4 regions of the Kitasatospora sp. NPDC002522 genome follow, and region 2 is predicted to be linked to each of the others. Evidence: riboswitches for the same ligand, from Rfam matches in the RefSeq annotation. Region 2 holds a riboswitch; each other region holds the start of a gene.

Region 1 (4,999 bases), on a different contig from region 2:
TGGCCCTCGACCCGGTCGCCAACTGCTCGACCAGCGTCTGGCGGGCCCGCGACGGGCGGCTGCGCCCGCAGTCCTGGAACCAGACCGGCCACCTGTCCTGACGCGCCGTCAGGGCCGCGGGAGGGCCCCGGGACGGCGTGCGGGCCGTCGGGGCGGGGCTCAGGCCGCCGGGCTCACGGCCGGCCGGGGGTGGCCGAAGGCCCGCCGGTAGGCCTGCGGGGTGGTGCCGAGCCGGCGGCCGAAGTGGTGGCGCAGGGTGGCGGCGTTGCCGAAGCCGCAGCGCGCGGCGACGGCGTCCACGCTCTCGTCGGTGGACTCCAGCAGCCGCTGGGCGAACAGCACCCGCTGCCCGATCAGCCAGCGGTGCGGGGTGGTGCCGGTCTCCTGCTGGAAGCGGCGGGCGAAGGTGCGCGGCGACATGTGGGCGAGCTGGGCGAGCCGCTCGACGCTGGTCTCCTCCTCCAGGTGGCGGCGCATCCACTCCAGCACCCCGCCGAGGGAGTCGCCCTCGCCCTCCGGCAGCGGGCGGTTGATGAACTGGGCCTGCCCGCCGTCCCGGTGCGGGGCGACCACCATCCGGCGGGCGATGCCGCGGGCCACCTCGGCGCCCTGCACCTTGCGCACCAGGTGCAGGCAGGCGTCGATGCCGGCCGCGGTGCCCGCCGAGGTGATCACGGGGTCGTCGTCGACGTACAGCACGTCCGGTTCGACGGTGGTCAGCGGGAAGCGCTCGGCCATCAGGTCCGCATACCGCCAGTGGGTGGTGGAGCGCCGGCCGTCGAGCAGGCCGGCCGCGCCGAGCAGGAAGCTGCCGGAGCAGATCGACAGCAGGTGCGCGCCGCGGGCCAGCGCGGCGCGCAGCGCCTCGCACAGCTCCTCGGGGTAGTGGTCGCGGATGCCGGTGGCGGTGGCGATCACCAGGTCGGCCTCGGCGATCCGCTCGGGGCCGTGCGGCACGTCGATGCTGAACCCGGCGTGCGTGCGCATCGGGCCGGGGCGGTCGCCGACCAGCGCGAAGTCGTAGACCGGCAGGCCCTCCTCGCTCCGGTCCAGGCCGAACACCTCGCAGGCCACGCCCAGTTCGAAGGGGTGGACCTCCTCCAGCACGATCACCGCGACGTTGCTCAGCATGGGTCCAGGATGGCAGTGGCAGGATTTCGAGGCAAGCAGGCTTTCCTGCCACTCGTACGCGGTGCGCCCGGAGCGGAGAGTGGACCCATGACCACCGCGCTCGCCCTGCTGGGCCTCCTCGGCAGTTTCGGACTCCTCGGCGTCCTGGTCGGCCGCGACCTGGACCGGACCACCAGGCACGGCCGGGACAACCGCCACCGCCCCACCGGCTATCCCGTCGACCCGGACCTCGCCGACCCGCGCCGGATCCGCTCCGGCACACTGTCCGAATGCAGCCCCCGATCATCCGCCGCGCCCTCGCCGAGGACCTCGAAGGCGCCGGCGCGGTCAGCGTCGAGGCCTTCGTCGGCGACGGCCACACCCGCTCCGATTCCCCGTACGTCCACCTGCTGAGGGACGCCGCGCGCCGCGACCGGGAGGCCGAACTCCTGGTCGCGGTCGACGCGTCGGGGCAGGTCCTCGGCTGTGTGACCTTCGCCGCCGGCGGCACCGAGTGGGCGGACATCGCCGAGCCGCACGAGGGCGAGATCCGGATGCTGGCGGTCGGCGCGGCGGCCCGCGGCCGCGGCGTCGGCCGGGCCCTGGTGGCCGCCGCGATGGAGCGCAGCCGGGAGCTGGGCCTGGCCGGAATGGCGTTCTCCACCCGGCCCGCGATGACCGCCGCGCACCGGATCTACGAGGCGCTGGGCTTCGTCCGCACCCCCGCCCGGGACTGGCAGCCGATGCCCGGCCTTCAGCTGATGGTCTACACGATCCGGTTCTGACGGGCGCTTCGCATCCGTCCTGTTGTCTACGCGCGGACGGGCCGACACGACACGCGCTACTACATCTGGTGCTTCCAGCTCCAGCCGCCACTACATGTATGCTCACTCTCGCTGTCAACGCAGGGGAACCCGGTGCGAGTCCGGGACTGCCCCGCAACGGTGAGCGGGCTGCAGCGACGCCCGCGCAGTCCGAGGACCTGCCGACGGTGTGCGACACGGCATCCCCGCAGACGCCATGCAGCACTGCTTTGCCGTCCGGTCTCGCGGGCGGGCCGGGGGTGGGTCTTTCGCGCGCCGTTACGCGTTTTCGGCGTGCCGTCCTCCCCTGCCGCACGCGCGGATCCGGACAACCGTGCCACGTCCGACCGCCGCCACAGGAGAGAGTGCGCCTTGACCGTCGCCGCCTCAGTCACCCTGCCGTCCCAGGGTTCCGCCGACACCTTCACCGATCCCGGTGCGGCGCTGCTTCGGCTGCTCACCGACCGCAGCACCGATCTCCCCCAGGTGGACCCCGGCCACGTCGCCGCCGCCGCACTGCGCGGCCGCCATGCCGGCTCGGACTTCGCCGAGCTGCGCGGGCTGGCCGTGGAGGCCGCCGCGTCGATGATCGCCGAGGACCCCCAGTACTCGAAGCTGGCCGCCCGCCTGCTCGCCCTGGAGATCCGTGACGAGGCCCGCACCCAGGGCGTCACCGCGTTCTCCGACTCGGTCGCCGTCGGCCACGCCGAGGGCCTGATCGGCGACGCCACCGCCGCCTACGTCGCCGAGCACGCCGCGCTCTTCGACGCGCTGATCGACCCTCAGGGCGACGACCGCTTCGAGTACTTCGGCCTGCGCACCGTCCAGTCCCGCTACCTGCTGCGCCACCCGATCACCCGCAAGGTGGTCGAGACCCCGCAGCACTTCCTGCTCCGCGTGGCGGCGGGCCTCGCGGTCGGCACCGACGAGCGCTCGGTGCACGAGGTGGCCGAGCTGTACCGGCTGATGAGCCGGCTGGAGTACCTGACGTCCTCCCCGACGCTGTTCAACTCCGGCACCCGGCACCCGCAGATGTCCTCCTGCTACCTGCTGGACTCGCCGCTGGACAACCTGGACTCGATCTACAACCGCTACGCGCAGATCGCCCGGCTGTCCAAGCACGCCGGCGGCATCGGCCTGTCCTACTCCCGGATCCGCTCCCGCGGCTCGCTGATCCGCGGCACCAACGGGCAGTCCAACGGCATCGTGCCGTTCCTGCGCACCCTGGACTCCTCCGTGGCGGCGGTCAACCAGGGCGGCCGGCGCAAGGGCGCGGCCTGCGTCTACCTGGAGACCTGGCACGCCGACATCGAGGAGTTCCTGGAGCTGCGCGACAACACCGGCGAGGAGGCGCGGCGCACCCACAACCTGAACCTGGCGCACTGGATCCCGGACGAGTTCATGCGCCGGGTGAACGCCAACCAGGACTGGTCGCTGTTCTCCCCCGCCGACGTGCCCGAGCTGGTCGACCTGTGGGGCGCCGACTTCGACGAGGCGTACCGCAAGGCCGAGCTGGCCGGCAAGGCCGTGCGCACCATCCCCGCGCAGACCCTGTACGCCCGGATGATGCGCACCCTGGCGCAGACCGGCAACGGCTGGATGACCTTCAAGGACGCCTCCAACCGGGCCGCCAACCAGACCGCGCTGCCGGGCCGCGTGGTGCACTCCTCGAACCTGTGCACCGAGATCCTGGAGGTCACCGACGACTCCGAGACCGCGGTCTGCAACCTCGGCTCGGTCAACCTGGGCGCGCACGTCGCCCCGGGCGCCTCGGTCGACGACCTCACGAGCGCGATGGACTGGGAGCGCCTGGACGCCACCGTCCGCACCGCGGTGACCTTCCTCGACCGCGTGATCGACATCAACTTCTACCCGACCACCGAGGCCGGGGCGTCCAACTCCCGCTGGCGCCCGGTGGGCCTGGGCGTGATGGGCCTGCAGGACGTCTTCTTCAAGCTGCGGATCGACTTCGACTCCGCCGAGGCGAAGACCCTCTCCACCCTGATCGCCGAGCGCATCATGCTCACCGCCTACGAGCGCTCCGCCGACCTGGCCGAGCAGTTCGGCCGGCACGAGGCGTACGAGGAGACCCGCGCCGCCCGCGGCCAGCTGCACATCGACCACTTCGGTGCGGCCGCCCCGCAGTGGACCGAGCGCTGGGACGCGCTGCGCGCCCGGATCGCCGCCGTCGGCCTGCGCAACTCGCTGCTGCTCGCCATCGCGCCGACCGCGACCATCGCCTCGATCGCCGGCGTCTACGAGTGCATCGAGCCGCAGGTCTCCAACCTGTTCAAGCGCGAGACGCTGTCCGGCGAGTTCCTCCAGGTCAACCCGTACCTGGTGCGCGAGCTGAAGGACCTCGGCGTCTGGGACCAGCAGACCCGGGACGCGCTGCGCGACGCCAACGGCTCCATCCAGGAGTTCAACTGGCTGCCGCAGGAGGTCCGTTCGCTCTACCGCACGGCGTGGGAGCTGCCCCAGCGCGCGCTGATCGACCTGGCCGCCGCCCGCCAGCCGTACATCGACCAGAGCCAGTCGCTGAACCTGTTCATGGCGGCGCCGACCATCGGCAAGCTCTCCTCGATGTACTCCTACGCCTGGAAGGTCGGTCTCAAGACCACCTACTACCTGCGCTCCCGCCCCGCGACCCGGATCGCCCAGGCCGCCTCCGGAGCCGCCCGCGCCGCCGCCCCCGTGCCGGTGGCCGCCCCGACCCTCAGCCAGGAGGAGCAGGACGCCATCGCCTGCTCCCTGGAGAACCCCGAGTCCTGCGAGGCCTGCCAGTAATGTCCGACGACACGAAGATGCTGCTCGACCCGGGCTTCGAACTGACGCTCCGTCCGATGCGCTACCCGTCGTTCTACGACCGGTACCGGGACGCGATCAAGAACACCTGGACCGTCGAGGAGGTGGACCTGCACTCGGACGTGGCCGACCTGGCCAAGCTCTCCGAGGGCGAGCGCCACCTGATCGGCCGCCTGGTGGCCTTCTTCGCCACCGGCGACTCGATCGTCGCCAACAACGTGGTGCTGAGCCTCTACAAGCACATCAACTCCCCCGAGGCCCGGCTCTACCTGTCCCGGCAG
Region 2 (4,999 bases):
CGTCACGTCGATCCGCGGGCGGCCCAACTCCTCCAGCGGGACGGCCTCCAGGCCGGTGACGCGGCGGGAGGCGTCGTCCCAGACCGGGCGCACGCCGAGCAGCGCGAACGCCTCCGCGATGTCGTCGCCCGCGGTGCGCATCGCCGAGGTGCCCCACAGCGACAGGCCCACCGACGGCGGGAACTGCCCGTCGTTGTCGGCCTGGTAGCGCTCGACCAGGGAGGCGGCCAGCGCCTGCCCGGTCTCCCAGGCGAGCCGGCTGGGCACCGCCTTCGGGTCCACCGAGTAGAAGTTGCGGCCGGTCGGCAGCACGTTCACCAGGCCGCGCAGCGGCGAGCCGGACGGGCCGGCCGGCACGAAGCCGCCCTGCAGGGCGTGCAGCACCGCGTCCAACTCGTCGGTGGTGGACGACAGTCGGGGCACCACCTGGGCGGCGGCGAAGGCCAGTACCTCGGCCACCGCGGGCGGCAGGCCCGCGGCGACCTTCTCCACCGCGGCCGGGTTCCAGTCCTCGGCCTCCATCGCCTCGACCAGGGCCCGGGCCTGCGCCTCCGCCGCGTCGGTCGCGCCCAGGGTCAGTGCCGCCTCGTCCAGGCCGAGCGCCTCGCGCAGGCCCGGCAGCGCGCTGACGCCGCCCCAGATCTGGCGGGCCCGCAGGATCGCCAGCACGATGTTGACCCGGTCGGTGCCCGCCGGGGCCTGGCCGAGCACGTGCAGGCCGTCGCGGATCTGCGCGTCCTTCACCTCGCACAGCCAACCGTCGACGTGCAGCAGGAAGTCGTCGAAGCCGTCGTCCTCCGGCCGCTCGTCCAGGCCCAGGTCGTGGTCGAGCCGGGCGGCCTGGATCAGCGTCCAGATCTGCGCGCGGACGGCCGGCAGCTTCGCCGGGTCCATCGCCGCGATGTTCGAGTGCTCGTCGAGGAGTTGCTCCAGGCGCGCGATGTCGCCGTAGGAGTCGGCGCGGGCCATCGGCGGCACCAGGTGGTCGACCAGCGTGGCGTGCGCGCGGCGCTTGGCCTGGGTGCCCTCGCCCGGGTCGTTCACCAGGAACGGGTAGACCAGCGGGAGGTCGCCGAGGACGGCGTCCGGGCCGCACTCCGCGGACAGCGCCGCGGTCTTGCCCGGCAGCCACTCGAGGTTGCCGTGCTTGCCCAGGTGCACCACCGCGTGCGCGCCGAACCCGCCGTCCTCCTGCGCCGCCGCGATCCAGCGGTACGCCGCCAGGTAGTGGTGGCTCGGCGGCAGGTCCGGGTCGTGGTAGATCGCCACCGGGTTCTCGCCGAAGCCGCGCGGCGGCTGGATCAGCACCAGCAGGTTGCCGGAGCGCAGCGCGGCCAGCACGATGTCGCCCTCGGGGTTGTGCGAGCGATCGACGTACAGGTCGCCCGGCGCCGGGCCCCAGTGCTCCTCGACCTGCTCGCGCAGCGCCGCAGGCAGCGTCGCGTACCAGCGGCGGTAGTCGGCGGCCGGGATGCGCACCGGGTTGCGGGACAGCTGATCCTCCGTCAGCCAGGCCTGGTCGTAGCCGCCCGCCTCGATCAGCGCGTGGATCAGCGCGTCGCCCTCGTGGCCGCCGTCGGTCTCGGTGTGCAGGCCCGGGAGGCTGTCGCCGAGGTCCATGCCCTCCGCCTGCAGCCGCTCCAGCAGCCGGATCGCGGAGGCCGGGGTGTCCAGGCCGACCGCGTTGCCGACCCGCGCGTGCTTGGTCGGGTAGGCCGACAGCACCAGCGCCAGGCGGCGCTCGGCCGCCGGGACGTGCCGCAGCCGGGCGTGGCGCACCGCGATGCCCGCGACCCGCGACGCCCGCTCGGCGTCCGCCGCGTAGACCGTCAGGCCGTCCTGGTCGACCTCCTTGAAGGAGAACGGGACGGTGATCAGCCGGCCGTCGAACTCCGGCACCGCGATCTGGGTCGCGGTGTCCAGCGGGGACAGGCCGTCGTCGCTGCCCTCCCACTGCGCCCGCGACCAGGTCAGGCACAGCGCCTGCAGGATCGGCCGGTCCAGCGCCGCGAGCGCGCCGGCGTCCCAGGCCTCCTCGTCGCCGCCGGCCTGCGCGTCGGCCGGCCGGGTGCCGCCCGCCGCGAGCACCGTGGTGACGATCGCGTCGGCCTCGCCGAGGGCGGCCAGCAGCTCCGGCTCCGCGCCGCGCAGCGAGGCGCAGAAGTAGGCGCGGGCCTGCGCGCCCTGCTCCTCGATCGCCTGGCAGAGCGTCTCCACGAACGCGGTGTTCCCGCTCATGTGGTGGGCGCGGTAGTACAGCACCGCGACGGTCGGGCCCGCGTCGGTGGCCGGGGTGCGCTCCAGCGGACCCCAGGCCGGGGCCGAGGCCGGCGGCGCGAAGCCGTGGCCGGTCAGCAGCACCGTGTCGGACAGGAACGCGCCGAGCTCCGCCAGGTTCGCCGGGCCGCCGTGCGCCAGGTAGGCGTGCGCCTCCGCGGCGATGCCCGCGGGCACCGTCGACAGCTCCATCAGCTGGGCGTCCGGGGCCTGTTCACCCGTCAGCACCACCACCGGGCGGGGCCCCGCGAGCAGCGCGTCCAGCCCCTCCTGCCAGGCGCGGCGGCCACCCAGCAGGCGCACCACCACCAGGTCGGCGCCCTCCAGCAGCTCCGGCAGCTCGGCGGGCGACAGGCGCGCCGGGTTGCCCAGGCGGAACGGCACCGGACCGCTCATCGCGTTCGCCGCACGGGCGCTCAGCAGGTCGGTGTCGGACGTGGACAGGAGCAGGATCATGCGGAAGCCCTCCCGGGCGTGTCGGGCAGGGACGGGTGGACGCACCCGGGCGCGGAGACGGTCCCGCCCCCGCGTGAACGGCGGGACGCCGACGAACTGGTGGGCGCGGGAACGGGCGCGTCCGGGCACCGGGGCACGGGTGCCGGAGGCGGCACGGGACCCGGCCCGGCTGCGGGCATGCGGCGGCGCATCGATCGGACCTTCCTCGGGGTCCTCGCCCCGGGCAGTGGAGGACGGCCGGAGTTCCTGGCTCCCGCGGCTCGGTGAGCCGCGGTCACAGTGGCGGGACCGCACCGGATTCGCACCGGACTTCCTCCGCTGTGCCGTCGCTGGCAGCGGACGGTCCGCGGACCGCCCGCCAGCATCGTACGGGGTGATCGCCCGCCGGGGGGAGTGTGACCTCGAACGCCCCGTGGATCTCCGCCCCACGCGTCCCGGGCGGCCCGTGGGCCCCTCGTGTCACGGCGCTGAGCTGCGCATTGTCGGACCGTCACCGCGGGGGAGTGTGACGTACGGGACGGTAGCGGGCCGCCCGCCGATGGGTATGCTCGCGGCCATGCCACCCACACCCGACGCCGTACCGGCACCCTCCGGCGGGAGCGGTGCCGCGCCCGTCGTCGGGACCGACCGGGACCGCGCCGACGCCTGCCCCGGCGCGCTGCGCCTGCACCGGGCCGAGGACGGCCACCTGGCCCGACTCCGGCTGCCCGGCGGGCTGTTGACGGCCCGTCAGGTCCACGCGATCGCCGACGCGGCGGACGCGCTCGGCGACGGCGAGGTCGAGGTCACCTCGCGCGGCAACGTCCAGCTGCGGGGGCTGCGCGACGACTGCGGGGCGGAACTGGCCGCCCGGCTGCGCACCGCCGGGCTGCTGCCGTCCGACACCCACGAGCGGGTGCGCAACGTCGTCGCCTCCCCGCTGGCCGGTCTCGACGGACTCGGACACGGCGACGAAGTCCACACCTGGGTAAGGGAGTTGGACGCCGCGCTGTGCGCCGCGCGATGGGCGGCGGGGCTGTCCGGCAAGTTCCTGTTCGCCGTCGACGACGGGCGCGGGGACGTCGCCGCCCTGAACGCCGATGTGACCTTGATCGCAACGGGCGGCGGCCGCGCCCTGCTGCGCCTCGGCCGGGCCCGCCGCGGCACCCCCGTCGACGCGCCGGTCGCCGCCGCGCTGGACGCCGCGCGGAAGTTCCTCGCGCTGGCCCGCGGCCGGGCCTGGCACGTCCGCGAGGTGCAGGACGAACTTCCCGACGGCGCGGTCGAACTGCCCGAGTTCGCCGGGCGGCCGCCCGCGCTGGGCGTCGTCGGTGACGCCGTGTCGGTCGGGCTGCGGTTCGGCCGGGCGGACAGCGCGCAGTGGCGCCTGTTGGCCGAGGCGCCGGCGTCCGGCGGCCCCGGCGGCGCAGCGGTGCGGGTGACCCCGTGGCGCGGCGTCGTGGTGCCCGGGGCGGGCGCCGGATGGCTGGAGCGCTTCGCCGCGGCCGGGTTCCGGACCGAGCCCGGCGGGCCCTGGGAAGGGCTGAGCGCCTGCACCGGGCTGCCCGGGTGCGGAAAGTCCCTGGCCGACGTCCGGGCGGACGCCGCCCGCACCGCGACGGCCGGCGGGCTGCCCGTGCACTGGTCCGGCTGCGAACGCCGCTGCGGACACCCCGCCGGGCGGTGGGTCGACGTCCTGGCGACCGGCGGCGGCGGATACCGGGTGACGGTGGACGGCACCGCACGGGACGTGCCGGGGCCGGGAGCCGACGACGCAGAAGACGACACAGAACTCGCCGCGGCGCTCGCCGAGGCGCGGAACGCCGAGGCGCGGAGGGCCAAGTGATCGAGTACGAGAAGGACGGCGCGTCCATCTACCGCCAGTCCTTTGCCACGATTCGGGCGGAGGCGGACCTGGCCGCGCTGCCCGCGGACGTGTCGCAGGTCGCGGTGCGGATGATCCACGCCTGCGGCATGGTCGACCTGGTCGAGGACCTGGTCTACTCGCCGAACGTGGTCGCCGACGCCCGCAAGGCCCTGCACGCCGGCGCACCGATCCTGTGCGACGTCAACATGGTCGCCAGCGGCGTGACCCGCAAGCGGCTGCCCGCCGACAACGAGGTGATCTGCACCCTCACCGACCCCGCCGTGCCCGAACTCGCCCGCGCCATGGGCAACACCCGCAGCGCCGCCGCGATGGAACTCTGGATCCCCCGCCTGGAGGGCGCCGTGGTCGCCGTCGGCAACGCGCCGACCTCGCTGTTCCGGCTGCTGGAAATGATCGAGG
Region 3 (4,999 bases), on a different contig from region 2:
CAGCAGCCCCAGCCCGTCCACCGCGCCCGCGCCCGACTCGACGGTGTCCACGATCCGACGGCCCAGCATCTGGTAGCCGCCGCACACCCCGAGCACCGGCCGGCCCTCCGCGGCGCGCGCCGCCAGCGGCTCGGCCAGCCCCTGCGCGCGCAGCCACGCCAGGTCCGCCACGGTCGCTCGGGTCCCCGGCAGCACCACCAGGTCGGCGTCCGCCAGCTCCTCCGGCCGGGTCGCCCAGCGGACCAGCACCCCCGGCTCCTGGGCCAGCGCGTCCACGTCCGTGAAGTTCGACAGCCGGGGCAGCCGCACCACCGCGACCCGCAGCACCTCCGCCCCGGCCGGCCCGGCCACCGGCGGGCGCTGCGCCACCGACGCCAGGTCCAGCGAGTCCTCGGCGTCCAGCCACAGCCCCGACAGCATCGGGAACGTCCCCAGCACCGGACGGCCCGTCAACTGCCGCAGCATCTCCAGCCCCGGCGCGAGCAGCCGGGCGTCGCCGCGGAACTTGTTGACGATCCAGCCCGAGATCAGCGCCTGGTCCTCCGCGGACAGCAGCGCCAGGGTGCCGAACATCGACGCGAACACCCCGCCGCGGTCGATGTCGCCGACCACCACGACCGGCAGCCGCGCCGCCGACGCCAGGCCCATGTTGGCGATGTCCCGGTCCCGCAGGTTGATCTCCGCCGGGGAGCCCGCGCCCTCGCAGACCACCACGTCGAACCGCGACCGCAGGTCCGCCAGGCACTCCAACGACCGCTCCAGCAGCACCGGTTTGCGCTCCCGGTAGTCCAGCGCCCCGACCTCCGCGACGGCCCGCCCGAGCAGCACCACCTGGCTGCGCCCGTCCGCCCCCGGCTTCAGCAGCACCGGGTTCATCGCCGCCTCCGGCTCCACCCCCGCCGCCTGCGCCTGCATCGCCTGCGCCCGGCCGATCTCCGCCCCGTCGGCCGTCACGAACGAGTTCAACGACATGTTCTGCGCCTTGAACGGCGCCACCCGCACCCCCTGCCGGGACAGCCACCGGCAGATCCCCGCGGTGACCACGCTCTTCCCGGCATCGGACGTCGTACCGGCGACCAGCAACGCGCCGTTCACGGGCGGGCTCCTTCGGAGGGGAGAGAGGAAGAGGAGAACGCACCCCGGGGGCGCGACAGCGCCACGGCCCGCGCGGCGACGGTGACCCCCAGCGCCAGGGCCCCCACCCGCCGCGACAGCCGGCAGGCCCGTTCGATGTCCGCGACGCCGACCGGGGGGAGCTCCGCGCCCAGGACCGGCCGGTGCTCGACCCGCTCGCCGTACTGCAGCGTCCCGCCGAGGCGGACGCCGAGCGCGCCCGCGAACGCCGACTCGGCCTGCCCGGCGTTCGGGCTCGGGTGGGCGGAGCCGTCCCGCCGCCAGACCCGCCAGGTCCGGCCCGGGGCGCCCGAGGCGGCGACCGTCAGCAGCGCGGTGAGCCGGGCACCCGGCCAGCCCGCGACGTCGTCCAGCCGCGCCGCGGCCCAGCCGAAACGGCGGTACCGCGCGGACCTGTGGCCCACCATCGCGTCCAGCGTGTTGACCGCACGGAACGCCAACAACCCCGGGGCGCCCGCCAGTCCGCCCCACACCAGGGCGTTCACCACGGCGTCCGCGGTGTTCTCGGCGACCGACTCCACCACCGCCCGGGCCACCTGCTGCTCGTCCAGGCCGGAGGGGTCGCGTCCGCACAGGTGGGGGAGACGCTCCCGAGCCGCCGTCAGATCCCCGGCCGCCAACGACCGTCCGACGGTCCGCGCCTCCCGGGTCAGCGACGTCCCGCCCAGCACGGTGAAGGTGGCGGCGGCCGTCAGCGCGGCCGCGGCCGGCCGCGAACGCCGCACCGCGCGCTCGGCGAGCACCGTGCCCGCGGCGACCGCGCCCACGGCGAGCGCGGTGTGCACCGCCCCGGCCCCGCGGTGGTCACGCCACAGGCGCTTCTCCAACCGGGCGGCGGCGCTGCCGAACAGGGCGACCGGATGCCCGCGCCGAGGGTCGCCCAGCCGGGCGTCCGCGAGGTACCCCGCGACCGCGCCCACCAGGTACGGGGCAGCCCGCATGGCGTCGTGTCCTCACTCAGGGTCCGCGCCCTGGATCGACGGAACGAAAGGCCAGAGTCTCCTGACTCCCGGACGCCCCATCGGGCTCCCCGGTCACAGTGGCGGGACCGCGCCGGACTCGCACCGGCTTCCTCTGCTTACCTCCGTTTGGCCCGAAGATCCCACCACGCCCGCTTCCCGCCAGTCAACCGAGGTGACGGAGGGTTTGGTCACACACGGTCGCCGTCCGAGCGCTCCCGGCCGAGCGGCTGTCGCTCCGTCACTACGTCCGATCCGGCGTCCGGTTCGTCCACCCCCCTCTCGTTCGATCGACCAGTCGTCGGCCGGGACCGCCCGCCCCGCTTCGTGTCTTCGGCGGGTGGGGCCCGCCGCCGTCCGCCCGTACGTTCAGGGGGCATGCGACGCAGACAGCTGCCGGCCCCGCCCGTGCCGTTCTCCCCCGCCGCGGCCCGGGCCCACCGGACCGGCCTCGGCCTGACACCCGATCAGGTCGCCGAAGGCCTCGCCGCCCACGGCATCCGCCTGCTGCCCGCCCACGTCCTCGGCTGGGAGAGCGGCCACATCGTCCCCACCGAAGAGGAGCTCATCGCCCTCGCCCGCACCCTCTGGTGCCCGCCCGTCCAGCTCATGGGCGGAGCCCCGCGCACCCTGCGCGACTTCCGGCTGGCCCGCGAGCTCAGCCAGGAACAGGCCGCCCGCCGCCTCGGCCTCGCGCCCGCCACCTACCAGAAGGCCGAAGCCACCGGGAAGTGGACCGGCGACGAGGAACAGACCCACACCCTCGCCGTCGTCCTCGGCGTCGACCTCCGCACCCTGGTCCACCTCACCGGCCGCGACGCCGAACTCGACTCCCGCCTCCGCCAGGTCGTCCAGGGCCGCTGGCAGGCCCAACTCCGCCCCATCGCCCGCATCGTCCCGGTCGCCCCCGAAGCCCTCGAACACACCCTCGCCACCCTCCAGTCCGAACACCACACCCCCACCCACTGGGGCGCCACCCCGCCCCCGCCCCGCCCCCCGGTCACCCCGCGCTTCTGGCAACTCCTGGCCGAGGAACTGGCGGCCTAGCGGACGGGTGCCAAGGGTCGGTCGAACGGCCGATCCTCAGTCTTCGCTCAGATCATCACCGTCTCGCCCCGTCGTCTGTCAGCATGGCCGCGCCCGACCGGCAGAACGCACCCAGGGGGTTCCATGGCAAGGATCGAAGACACCGGGCCACCGCTGCTGCAACCGTGCCCGAGCTGCGGACTCACCGACGAGGTGGCCGGCGTTCCGGCCGTCTACCACGCCGGGCGGGACAGCGTCAGGATCACGACTCCGGCTCGTTTCGACGATCCCGAGGAGACCGTCACCCGCAGTGTCACCACGTCCCTGTCGGGTGCTCTGGAACCGGCACCGGGGCTCTTGTCCATGCCGTCACCGCTCGGTTGTCTCGCGGGGATGTTGGGACTGGTGTCCATCGGGACCTTCATCGCAGGCGCCGCCGCCGGCCACTGGTTCAGTGACCGCACCACGGCGACGCACCCGCAGAACTACCCGTTCGACCGCACTCCGGTCGCGGACTCGCCACGGCCCGACTTCGCCTTCCTGGGCTGGATCTCCGCACTGGCGCTGGTGGCGGCGATCGCGCTGTTCGTCCGCGCGGCCAAGCATCGGTCGGCCCGAAAACGGCTCCTGGCGGGTCGGGCGGCTGCCGAGCGGCTCTGGTCCCGAGGCTGGTACTGCGCCCGCTGCGGCACCGTCCACTTCCGCACCGAGTCGGGCGAAGAGGCCACAGCGCTGACCCTGCAGGAATTCCGGGCGCTGGTCTGGGAGGCCGGCGGCTACGGCCACCTCGTCGAGGGCGGTCCCCGCCAACCGATGCCGAGGGCTCGTCGGCGCGCATGACCCGGAGCGCGGCCGCTCCCGGTGCACCGTCCCGCTGTCACCGGCGGTCGGCTCCCCGGCCGACCACCCGCTCGCGCGTCCCGGGTCGCCGGGGGCGGCGTCTGCGGGTGGACTGGTGCTCGTAGCCATGGACCGTCAGCCGGGGAGTGCCGTCGATGCGTTGGGGAACCGCCGCCGTTGTCGCAGCCGCCGCAGCAGGGACCGGGGCGGCGTTCCTGCTGCTCGGGAGGAAGGTGTCGAACCGGGTGGTGCGGCCCGGGGAGGTGGAGCCGTTCGCCGCGACGCGGGTGGTGGTGCAGGACCTGGGTCCCGGCCGGGTCGGGCTGACCCGGACCGAGGAGACCCTGCTGACCGGGCACTACGCGCTGGAGTGGCCGGACGGCGGGCACGCGGTGGTCGGCGGTGTCCTGGACCGCGGCGAGCAGCGGGTCCTGCGGCGGCTGGAGCGGGCCGACGGCGGCACCCTGGCCGTCGGCACCGAGGTCCGGGTCACCCCGCGGGTGCTGATCGGGGACCCGCGCACCGCCGCCGGCCTGGACTTCACCGACACCGCGGTCGACGGCGAGCTCGGCCCGCTCCCGGCCTGGCACACCACCGGGATCCGCGGCACCTGGGTGGTGCTGATCCACGGCCCCGGCGCCGACCGCACCCAGGCGCTGCCGGTGCTGCCGCTGCTGCACGCGCTGCGCCTGCCCACCCTGACCGTCACCTACCGCGGCGACGAGGGCGCGCCCGCCTCCCCGGACGGCCTGGGGCACTTCGGCGAGACCGAGTGGCGAGACGTCGAGGCGGCGATCGTCCACGCCCTGGACCACGGCGCGGGCCGGGTGGTGCTGTACGGCTGGTCGGTCGGGGCGAGCATCGCGCTGCAGACCGCGGCCCGCTCGACCTGGCGGGAGCGGATCGCCGGCCTGGTGCTGGACTCGGCGGTGCTGGACCTGACCGAGACGATGCGCCGGGAGAGCGCCCGCGGCGGCGCGTCCCCGGCTCTCGCCGAACTCGGCTCGCTCGCCGCGCAGGGCCGCACCGGCGTCGACCTG
Region 4 (4,999 bases), on a different contig from region 2:
CGGGCCGGCCTCGTCGCCGCGTTGACCGACGCCCTGCGCGCCCGCGACGTCCCCGCCCCGACCGCCGCTCTGGCCGCCGAACTCGCCTCCCTCGCGCTGCGCACCGCCCTCGCCGAGTGGACCGCCACCGACGACACGGACTTCTCCGCCCTCGCCCGCCGCGCCCTCGCCACCCTCCACGCCGCCGCCGCCGACCTCTGACCGGCCCGCCACCCGGAGCGCGGGTCCAGGAGCCCGGAGCCAGTCGCCCCGGCCGGCCTGTCCGACCCGGCTGGGATGATGGAGTCCTTCAGCCACCCCGATCCAAGGAGTTGACGCCGGTGCCGGAGGGGCACGTCATCCATCGCCTGGCCAGGCAGAACGCCGCGCTGTTCGCCGGCCGACCGGTCGCGGTGTCCAGCCCGCAGGGCCGCTTCGCGGAGGGCGCCGCACTACTGGACGGCCGAGTGCTGGACGAGGCGGAGGCGCACGGGAAGCACCTGTTCCTGGGCTTCGGGGAGTCCTGGCTGCACGTGCACCTGGGCCTGTACGGCGGGTTCACCTTCGGCGGCGGGCCGGCCCCCGTCCCGGTGGGGCAGGTCCGGCTGCGGATCCAGGGCGAGGAGCACTACGCCGACCTGCGCGCCCCCAACACCTGCGAGCTGCTCACCCCGGCCGAGAAGCTGGCGCTGCACCGCCGCCTGGGCCCCGACCCGCTGCGCCCGGACCAGGCCGGCGACGACGCCTGGCGGCGGATCTCGCGCAGCGGCACGACGGTGGCCGCGCTGCTGATGGACCAGAAGGTGCTGGCGGGCGTCGGCAACGTCTACCGCGCCGAGGTGCTGTTCCGGCTCGGCATCAGCCCGCACCGTCCGGGCCGCTCGCTCAGCCGGGCGGAGTGGGAGGCGATCTGGTCGGACCTGGTGGAGCTGATGCACGCGGGTGCCGCCGCGGGCCGGATCGACACCGTCCGCCCGGAGCACACCCCGGAGGCGATGGGCCGCCCGCCGCGGGTGGACGACCACGGCGGCGAGGTGTACGTCTACCGCCGCACCGACCAGCCCTGCCTGGTCTGCGGCACCCCGGTGCGCACGGAGGAACTGGCCGCCCGCAACCTGTTCTGGTGCCCGAGCTGCCAGCGACCCTGACGTGCCGTCGGATCGCCAAGCCTTGACGCAAGGTTGACCGCTTCTTGGGTGAGGGCGCGGGGCGGCGCTCCTATTGTCGGGGCCATGCCTGCTCAACCCTTCCAGGCCCCGCGCCCGACCCCGGCGCTGCCCGTCCTGCCCTACCGCAAGCCCACCAAGGGCCGCGACTACTGGGTACTGGACGACGTGCTGCCCGATCCGGACGCGGTGCGCGCCCGGCACCTGGCGCGCACCGACTGGGAGGAGGGCTACCCGCACAAGCCCGAGGCCTGGCCGGGGCTGCGGGCGATGCCCGGGCTGGAGCCCGAGGAGCTGGCACACGTCGAGAAGCTGGTCCGGGAGACCATCGGGGTGCCGCGGATCTGGGCGCTGGGCGAGGCCGAGGGCGGCACCTTCAACCACAACTGCGTGCAGGTGGTGGGCGCGGGGGAGTGCGAGCCGCGGCCGCACACCGACTCCCGCTCGCTCTGCCGCTACGCCGCGGTGCTGTACCTCAACCCGGGCGTCCCGAAGCGGTGCGGCACCAGCTTCTACCGGCAGAGCCTGCCCGGCGGCCGGCTCGGCGGGAACACCGTGGTCGCCCCGCACAACAACCTGGTGGACGCCCTCGGCACCCGCTTCGTCCCGCCGGACTCCTTCACCGAGGACCTGGCCGTCCCGCACCGCTACAACCGGCTGCTGCTCTACACCGCCAACCTGATGCACACGGCGAGCGAGTACCACGGCGCGACGCTCGACGAGAAGCGGATGACCTGCGTCTTCTTCTGGATGGCCTGACGCTCCGTCACCCCGGCCCGGTGACGCGCCGTCACCGGACCCGCCCGGGCGTGATCTTCGCCACCTGCGGACCCGCACGCCCGTGCGGCCTTGCCGCTGCGGGCGCGTCGGTCCTACGGTGGTCGGGCCGTGGTGTTCGGGAAGCCGGTGCACTGTGCCTCGCCACAGGAGTCCGGAGCGGCCCTCGCCACTGTGATCGGGGAGTCGTCGGCTCCCACCTCGTGCCACTGGCCCCGTCGCGGCCGGGAAGGCCGGGCGCCGGCGCGCAACACCCCGTCAGCCAGGAGACCGGCCACGGCATCTCACGAAGTGATCCACGAGGTGCTGGAGCGTGATCCGCGGATGACCGCGTCCGAACTGACCCTGCCCGAGAACAGTCCGGGCGCCGCGTTGCCGAGCTTCCGCTGGCGGCGCGAGGACACCCTGCGCACGGCGGGGCTGATGGCCGTGATCCTGGCGCTGCACGTGGTGGCCTTCGGCACCCTGTTCTTCCTGGTGGCGCCGCACCGGTACCAGGTCGGCACCCAGGTGTTCGGCGTGGGCCTGGGCGTCACCGCGTACACCCTGGGCATGCGGCACGCCTTCGACGCCGACCACATCGCGGTGATCGACAACACCACCCGCAAGCTGATGGCGGACGGCCGCCGCCCGGTCTCGGTGGGCTTCTGGTTCGCCCTCGGCCACTCCTCGATGGTGGTGCTCATGGCCGGCCTGGTCGCCGGGGGAGCGGCGCTGGCGGGCACGCTGATGGACGACGAGTCGACGACCCATCAGGTGCTGGGCACCATCGGCACCACCGCTTCGGGCGCCTTCCTGTACCTGATCGCCGCGCTCAACCTGGTCGCCCTGCTGGGCATCCTGCGGGTGTTCCGGGCGATGCGGGCCGGCCAGTTCGACGAGGCCGAGCTGGAGAGGCACCTGACGTCGCGCGGCCTGCTGGCCCGGGTGCTGAACCGCGCCACCCGCTCGATCTCCCGTCCGGGCCAGATGTTCCCGGTCGGCATGGTGCTGGGCCTGGGCTTCGACACCGCCACCGAGGTCACCCTGATGGTGATGGCCGGCTCGGGCGCGGCGGCCGGGCTGCCCTGGTACGCGGTGGTCTGCCTGCCGCTGCTGTTCGCCGCCGGGATGAGCCTGTTCGACACCCTGGACGGCACGTTCATGAACTTCGCCTACCAGTGGGCGTTCTCCAACCCGGTCCGCAAGGTGTACTACAACCTGACCATCACGGGCCTGTCGATCGCGGTGGCCTTCCTGATCGGCACCATCGAGCTGGTCGCCGTGCTGCACGACAAGCTGTCGCTCACCGACCCGGTCACCGGGTGGATCGCCGGGCTGAGCCTGGACAACGTGGGCTTCGTGATCGTCGGCCTGTTCGTGGTGGTCTGGGCGGCCGCGATCGGCTACTGGCAGGTCGCCAAGCGCACCCGCGCCTTCGCGAACGCGGGCTGACCGGGCGGGGAGTTGACCGGGCGGGGTGCCTGGCCGGGCAGCGGCTGACGCGGTGTCAGCCCGCCGCCAGGATCAGCGAGCCGGCCACCGCCAGCCCCGCGCCGACCACCTGCACCCGCAGCAGCCGCTCCTTCAGCAGCCCGCGCGCCATCAGCGCCGTCACCACCGGGTAGAGCGAGGCCAGCACGGCCGCGACCGCCACCGAGCCCAGGTGTGAGGCGGCGGCGTACAGCCCGTTCGCGGCCACGTCGGCCACCCCGACCGCGGTCAGCGCGGGCAGCGACCGCCCGGCGGTGCGCAGTTCGAGCGGCTGCCGGCGGGCCGCCGCGGCGAGCATCCCGGCGCCCACCACGGCGTTGGTCACCCGCTGCACCAGCAGGGCGAGCAGCAGCCCGCCGCCGCTGCTGGCGTGCGCGATCAGCGCCAGCACCGCGCCGAAGGTGAGCGCCGCGCCGAGGGTCAGCACCAGCACCTGACGGCTGACCGCGGCCCCGCCGCGCTGCGGACCGCCGGCCAGCGCCACCCCGGCGACCGCGACCAGGATGCCCAGCACCTGGGTCAGGCCCGGCCGCTCGCCGACCGCCAGCCCCACCCCGATCGGCACCGCCACCCCGACCGTGGCCAGCGGCGACACCACGCCCATCGGGCCGAGCGCCAGCGCCCGGTAGAAGGCCAGCAGCGCGACCGGCCCGATCAGGCCGGCCGCCACCGCGTACCAGAGCCCGGGCCCCGCGTCCGCGAAGCCGCCGGTGGCCACCACCGCCACCAGCAGCACGGCGGCGGCCGCGGCCTGCGAGAGCACCACCACCGTCAGCGCGGGCAGCCGCCGGGTGATCGCGCCGCCGCCGTAGTCGGCGACTCCCCAGAGCAGGCTGGCGAGCAGGGCGAGCGCGGCGCTCATGAAGCGCAGCTCCAGGGCAGCATGGTGGACTCCGCAGTACAGTTCGGTGGATCTGTCGTTCCGCCCGAAGCGTAGTTCAGGAGACTGGACTACTCCAACCAGAATATTGGACTCACGCGTGCCGGATCCCGACCTCGTCACCCAGGCCCTCGCCCGCAACCTGAAGCGGCTGCGCACCGAACGCGGCCACACCCTGGACGCGCTGTCCGCCCGTTCCGGCGTCAGCCGCGGCATGGTGGTCCAGATCGAGCAGGGCCGCACCAACCCCTCGGTGGGCACCGTGGTCCGGCTCGCGGACGCGCTCGGCGTCTCGATCGCCCGGCTGCTCGACTACGACGAGACCTCCACCGTGCGGATCGTGCCCGGGGAGGAGGCGGTCCGGCTCTGGTCCGGCCCGTCCGGCGGCCGCGGCGTCCTGCTGAACGGCATCGAGGCCCCCGGTCCGCTCGAACTCTGGGACTGGCTGCTGCAGCCCGGCGAGGCCCACGCGTCCGACCCGCACCCGCCCGGCACCGTCGAGATCGCCCGGGTTGACGAGGGCGTCCTCACCCTCACCCTGGACGGCCGCGACCACGCCATCCCGGCCGGCTCCACCGCCTCCTACGAGGCCGCCACCGCCCACGCCTACGGCAACCACGGCACCGTCCCCTGCCGCCTCACCCTGGTGGTCTCCGTCCCCCCGCCCGGCAAGTGACGCGACGGGGCCCCGGGGTTCGGTGCGAACCCCGGGGCCCCGTTCCGA

What was found. Region 2 has a riboswitch for cobalamin ahead of cobN (cobaltochelatase subunit CobN). Riboswitches for the same ligand answer to the same signal wherever they lie in the genome.
Region 1: linked by a shared signal. The riboswitch ahead of ACWD4U_RS04685 (ribonucleoside-diphosphate reductase subunit alpha) and the one ahead of cobN (cobaltochelatase subunit CobN) in region 2 are both predicted to bind cobalamin.
Region 3: linked by a shared signal. The riboswitch ahead of ACWD4U_RS15405 (cobalamin biosynthesis protein) and the one ahead of cobN (cobaltochelatase subunit CobN) in region 2 are both predicted to bind cobalamin.
Region 4: linked by a shared signal. The riboswitch ahead of ACWD4U_RS31675 (Nickel transporter NicT) and the one ahead of cobN (cobaltochelatase subunit CobN) in region 2 are both predicted to bind cobalamin.

What each region holds. Positions count from the first base shown of each region.
Region 1 covers NZ_JBSFXE010000004.1:115,022-120,020, reverse strand. The annotation lists gene ACWD4U_RS04700 (histidine phosphatase family protein) at 1-101, shown strand, start outside; gene ACWD4U_RS04695 (helix-turn-helix domain-containing protein) at 160-1,131, opposite strand; gene ACWD4U_RS04690 (GNAT family N-acetyltransferase) at 1,401-1,895, shown strand; cobalamin riboswitch at 1,988-2,114, shown strand; gene ACWD4U_RS04685 (ribonucleoside-diphosphate reductase subunit alpha) at 2,286-4,700, shown strand; gene ACWD4U_RS04680 (ribonucleotide-diphosphate reductase subunit beta) at 4,700-4,999, shown strand, end outside.
Region 2 covers NZ_JBSFXE010000014.1:148,749-153,747, reverse strand. The annotation lists gene cobN (cobaltochelatase subunit CobN) at 1-2,733, opposite strand, end outside; cobalamin riboswitch at 2,952-3,104, opposite strand; gene ACWD4U_RS14995 (cobalamin biosynthesis protein CobG) at 3,290-4,558, shown strand; gene ACWD4U_RS14990 (precorrin-8X methylmutase) at 4,555-4,999, shown strand, end outside.
Region 3 covers NZ_JBSFXE010000015.1:67,803-72,801, forward strand. The annotation lists gene ACWD4U_RS15400 (cobyric acid synthase) at 1-1,095, opposite strand, end outside; gene ACWD4U_RS15405 (cobalamin biosynthesis protein) at 1,092-2,075, opposite strand; cobalamin riboswitch at 2,109-2,254, opposite strand; gene ACWD4U_RS15410 (helix-turn-helix domain-containing protein) at 2,472-3,140, shown strand; gene ACWD4U_RS15415 (hypothetical protein) at 3,264-3,959, shown strand; gene ACWD4U_RS15420 (alpha/beta hydrolase) at 4,115-4,999, shown strand, end outside.
Region 4 covers NZ_JBSFXE010000057.1:11,293-16,291, forward strand. The annotation lists gene ACWD4U_RS31660 (helix-turn-helix domain-containing protein) at 1-201, shown strand, start outside; gene ACWD4U_RS31665 (Fpg/Nei family DNA glycosylase) at 321-1,127, shown strand; gene ACWD4U_RS31670 (DUF6445 family protein) at 1,212-1,904, shown strand; cobalamin riboswitch at 2,018-2,215, shown strand; gene ACWD4U_RS31675 (Nickel transporter NicT) at 2,247-3,356, shown strand; gene ACWD4U_RS31680 (DMT family transporter) at 3,412-4,257, opposite strand; gene ACWD4U_RS31685 (helix-turn-helix domain-containing protein) at 4,376-4,951, shown strand.